Regions from separate parts of the Paenibacillus sp. NRS-1781 genome, predicted to be linked through region 1. Evidence: riboswitches for the same ligand, from Rfam matches in the RefSeq annotation. Region 1 holds a riboswitch; the other holds the start of a gene.
What was found. Region 1 has a riboswitch for cyclic di-GMP ahead of ACIFO6_RS14255 (transglutaminase domain-containing protein). Riboswitches for the same ligand answer to the same signal wherever they lie in the genome.
Positions count from the first base shown of each region.

Region 2: linked by a shared signal. The riboswitch ahead of ACIFO6_RS01475 (glycosyl hydrolase) and the one ahead of ACIFO6_RS14255 (transglutaminase domain-containing protein) in region 1 are both predicted to bind cyclic di-GMP.

Region 1 covers NZ_JBITPI010000038.1:30,385-32,788, reverse strand. Annotated here, with positions in the region: gene ACIFO6_RS14260 (AraC family transcriptional regulator) at 1-653, shown strand, start outside; cyclic di-GMP riboswitch class I at 753-833, shown strand; cyclic di-GMP riboswitch class I at 875-956, shown strand; gene ACIFO6_RS14255 (transglutaminase domain-containing protein) at 970-1,776, shown strand; gene ACIFO6_RS14250 (collagen binding domain-containing protein) at 1,991-2,404, shown strand, end outside.
Region 2 covers NZ_JBITPI010000005.1:93,305-95,708, forward strand. Annotated here, with positions in the region: gene ACIFO6_RS01470 (sugar phosphate nucleotidyltransferase) at 1-1,156, shown strand, start outside; cyclic di-GMP riboswitch class I at 1,322-1,402, shown strand; gene ACIFO6_RS01475 (glycosyl hydrolase) at 1,383-2,404, shown strand, end outside.

The DNA of each region.
Region 1 (2,404 bases):
TGAAGCCTCATGATATGTTTTTCGTTAATTGTGAGGAATTCGTACAGTACAGCAGTGCTGGTCATGAAGCTTGGGAGTTTATCAGTGTAAATGTGTACGGCAATCTGATCGACAATTTCTACGAACAATTTGCCAAGCACAACAAGCCTGTAATATCACTCAACGATCCAGTCACCATATTGGACAAGCTGCGTTCCCTCTTATGCGTACAATCTGACAGAACTCTCTCTGCTGAACTGTTGACATCCAGACTCATCAGTGAGTTGCTGACTTATATTTTGCAGCACCCCTACGATCATCCGTATGTAAATCAGGATACGATCACCGAGGTACGCAAGGTTCAGCAATATTTGGATCGATCCTACAGTGAACGAATTACGCTGGATTCGCTGGCAGACATGTTTGAGTTAAACAAATTCAATCTCGCTAAAAACTTCAAGAAACAGATTGGATTTTCTCCAATTGATTATCTCATTAATGTCCGCATCACAGCGGCTCAAGGCTGGCTTAAAACCAGTGACGAATCCATTGTGGATATCGCACGGTTTGTAGGGATTCCCAACACTAGCCATTTTATCAACCTGTTCAAGGAACATGTCGGAGAAACCCCACATTCCTTCCGCAAAAAATGGGGGAATCGAACCAAACTATAAACTCATCTATTAGATGACTTTGTCGAAAAACAGAGAAAATCTGAGATTGTGCTTGCCTAATCGGAAGTCCAACTGATAGAATGATAGATATAGACTGTTCAGGATAAATGGCAAACCTGTCGAAAGGCAGGGACGCAAAGCTACAGGGCCTTCTTTTTAAGATGGCAGCCAGCTACCGGTTGGAGAGGCTTTTTGTCGTGTCTTTTTTCCTGAAAAACTTTATACGATAATAGCAAACCTGTCGAAAGGCAGGGACGCAAAGCTATAGGGCCTTCTTTTTAAGATGGCAGCCTAGCCGCCGAAAGGAAGTTTTTCTATGAGGAAAATGTCATCTTTTTTAATTATTTTGGTTTTTTTGTTATCCATCCCCCTACATACGACAGCATTTGCTGCCGAAAGTCAGGCATGGCTGAATCAAAACAACGTAAACCACGGTATTGTTAGTATACGTTATCCTGTCAACTCCAATGTCAAAACCAAGATTGTAATTACCAAGGATGCGGAGAAATACTCTTATTATCTGAATTCGGGCAAGCCTGAAGAAGCATTTGCTCTTCAAATGGGCAATGGCAATTATAACATTCGTTTATTGGAACAGCTAACTGGCAACCAGTATAAAGTGATAGGTGAAGAAACGGTCCAGTTAAATTTGAATGACAGTAAAACCATATACCTCAATTCTATTCAAAATATTGACTGGAGCGATACGAATCAGGCGATTCGGAAAGCCAAGGAATTAACCAAGGGTGCAAAGACAGATGATGAAAAGGTGAAACGTATTTACGAGTATGTCATTAGTCATATTAAATACGATTCCAATCAGCCTTTCAACCTATCAACAGACTACCTTCCACAAATTGATCGTACAATAGTTTCGCAAAAAGACATTTGCTATGGATACGCTTCACTGTTCGCCGCCATGCTTCGAAGTGTGGATGTTCCAACGAAGCTGGTTATGGGTGAATCCTCCTATGTGAAAACTTACCACGCCTGGAATGAAGTCAATATCAACAATCAATGGGTTATCATTGACACTACAGTAGATGCTGCTCTAAAAAGCGGAAAACAGAAGTTTGCAATGGCCAAAGAACCCTCCAAATATACAAAAACAAAACAATATTAATTTTTTTTGTAGAAAGCCCTGATCACTGCGATCAGGGCTTTTTTCTATTATTGTTGAGAAATTGTTGAGATAAGGAAGGTATTGTATATCTAGTCAGTCATTTAAAAACTAAGTTTGTTGAATATACTATTTCCGGGACAAGAAAGAGGGGGGAGCCAAATCCGCCCGGGTACTTTCCATAATATTATGATGAATAGGAGACTTACTTAAGAGTATGAGAACAAAAATAAACGCAACGATCATTGTACTATTGCTTATTTTCCAAAGTTTTTTTAGTGCAGCGTTGGCTTACGCAGACACTTCAACCACGGCTGTACCAGAAAGCGCTATAAGCGATCCTGCGAATACAGTTATGGAAGATGTATACGGTATTCCAAACCCTGAACCGTTAGAGGCACCTCCCAGCATAGCCCCTATGATTCAGGCAGCGACCAACTCAGTTCAAGTAGACAATATTTTAACCAAGCTGATCTTGACGGATGAAACTGGCCGTATCATTGATGCTGTGGATAATCCTGGCGTCCGTGTGGACATTGGCGCGGCAGTCCAGCTAAGCTATGAATGGGAGATTCCGGACAATCAGTATAAAGAAGGTGATACCTTCACCTTTAACTTACCGGAACAATTT
Region 2 (2,404 bases), on a different contig from region 1:
GCAGGATACGCGCATCATTGTTGAGCCGGAACGAAGAGATACGTTTCCTGCCATTGCGCTGACAGCGACTTATCTATATTCCATTGTTGGAGTTTCCCCCGATGAAATCGTTGCAATATTGCCGGTAGATCCCTATGTAGAGGATGCTTTCTTTGCTACAGTTACCCAGTTGGAACATACTCTTCAGGAGAGTGAAGGCAAGCTTGCGTTAATCGGAGTTGTCCCTTCCTATCCTTCTGAGAAATATGGTTACATTATACCGAAAAATGATGCCACACAAGGTAGCACAGGCTACCGCGAAGTGAGCCATTTTCAAGAGAAACCCGACCGGGAGCAGGCGGAGCGTCTGATGGAACGCAATGCTCTATGGAACTGCGGGGTTTTTGCATTCCAATTGGGTTACTTGCTCGATATCTTGGCATCCAAAGGTTTGCCGCTGAACTATGAAGAAATGCAAAAGCAATATTCTTCTCTGGAAAAAATCAGCTTTGACTATGAGGTAGTCGAGAAGGAGCAGGACATCGTTGTTCTTCCGTATGATGGATTTTGGAAGGATTTGGGCACCTGGAACACCTTAACGGAAGAAATGTCCCATCAGCAAGTGGGCAGAGGCGTAGTTACGGAGGATTGCGTCAATACGAGCCTTATCAACGAACTGGATATCCCCGTGGCAATCATTGGAACGAATGATCTGATCGTAGCTGTCAGCCCGGATGGCATCCTTGTGACCAATAAGGCGGAAAGTCCGCGCATCAAGGAAGTGCTCAAGGCTCATAATCAGCGTCCAATGTACGAAGAGCGACGTTGGGGGCATTATCGGGTAGTGGACTATGTGAAGTATGACGAGGGCAACGAGGTATTGACCAAGCGAATCCGTGTGCTGCAAGGCAAAAATATCAGCTACCAGCTTCATTTCAAACGGAGTGAAATTTGGACCATTATTAGCGGTGAAGCGGAAATTATTTTGAATGAAAAGCTGCATAAGGTGAAGGCGGGTGATGTGGTTCGCATTCCAGAAGGGACGAAGCATAGCATTTTAGCCGTGACCGATGTGGAATTGATCGAGGTACAGACAGGTTCTGAGTTGATCGAAGAGGATATTGTCCGTTTTTGCATGGATTGGGATGAAATTTCCCGTCACCAGTTTATTTCATAAATGAGCATCATGCAACATTCCTGAAGGATGAAAAATGACTCATTTATGAAGTTTTTATCCCGAACTGTCGAAAATACGCGAAAATCTGTAAATTCATGAACATGACCTATTAAATTTTGGTAAAAAAAAGTCGATACTTAGGGTAAGAAGGAATCCAAACTCCTTCCACGATAAACGCAGCCCTGTTGAAAGGCAGGTACGCAAAGCTAAAGGGCCTTCCGTGAGGATGGCAGCCTGGCTACCGAAAGGAAGAGCGAGAGTGAGCCCCTATTTTACCCCTGTGAATCGATGGATACGCAGTGTACTCCCCGTTGTTATGCTTTTTTCTTTGTTGCCCGTCGGTTTTGGTGAATCTCTGTCCGTGGCGAATGCTGCCACACTACAGCCTGTTAATTCGGACGCTTCTGCTGAGGCCCGTGAACTATACAACTATTTGATCAGCATCTCGGGAAAAAAGATGGTCACAGGTCAACATGATTATTTGGAAAGTCCGGATGAATTAAGCAACAAGGTCCAAAAAATCAGTAAGGCGTATGCTGGTGTACATGGCTACGAGATGGGAGCCATCTCCGGCCAGTCCGCCGCTACGGAGGCAGCACAACGTAAAAATGTCGTCGATAGCGCCATACGTTGGAGTAGAGCTGGCGGCATGGTTACGATGACTTATCATGAACCGTTGCCGGGTAAGCCACTGACTTGGGCCAATGTGCAGGCGAAAGTAAGCCAGGCGGAGTTCAATAAATATGTGACGCCGGGTACTACGCAGTATAATCTTCTCATTGCCGATCTGGATAAGGTCGCTGTATCGTTAAAGCAGCTTCGTGATGCAGGGGTTCCGGTATTATGGAGACCTTACCACGAAATGAACGGCGACTGGTTCTGGTGGGGAAACAAAAACAATTTCAATCAGCTATGGAATATCATGTATGACCGTTTTGTAAATACGCATCAGCTGAACAATCTGCTGTGGGTATGGAGTCCGAATGCGCCTAATTCGTACACTGCTCCATATACCCCGAAATATCCGGGGGATGACAAAGTGGATATTTTGGCTGTAGACATTTACAACCATGATTTTAAGCAAAGCCATTACGAAGGATTGCTCGGACTGGCACGAAATAAACCGATTGCCATTGGGGAACATGGTGAGGTGCCCAGTCCCGAGGTGATGAAGGCTCAGCCTAAATGGGTGTATTCCATGACCTGGGGCAAGATGCTGACCGAAAATAACACGACGGATCAGATTCA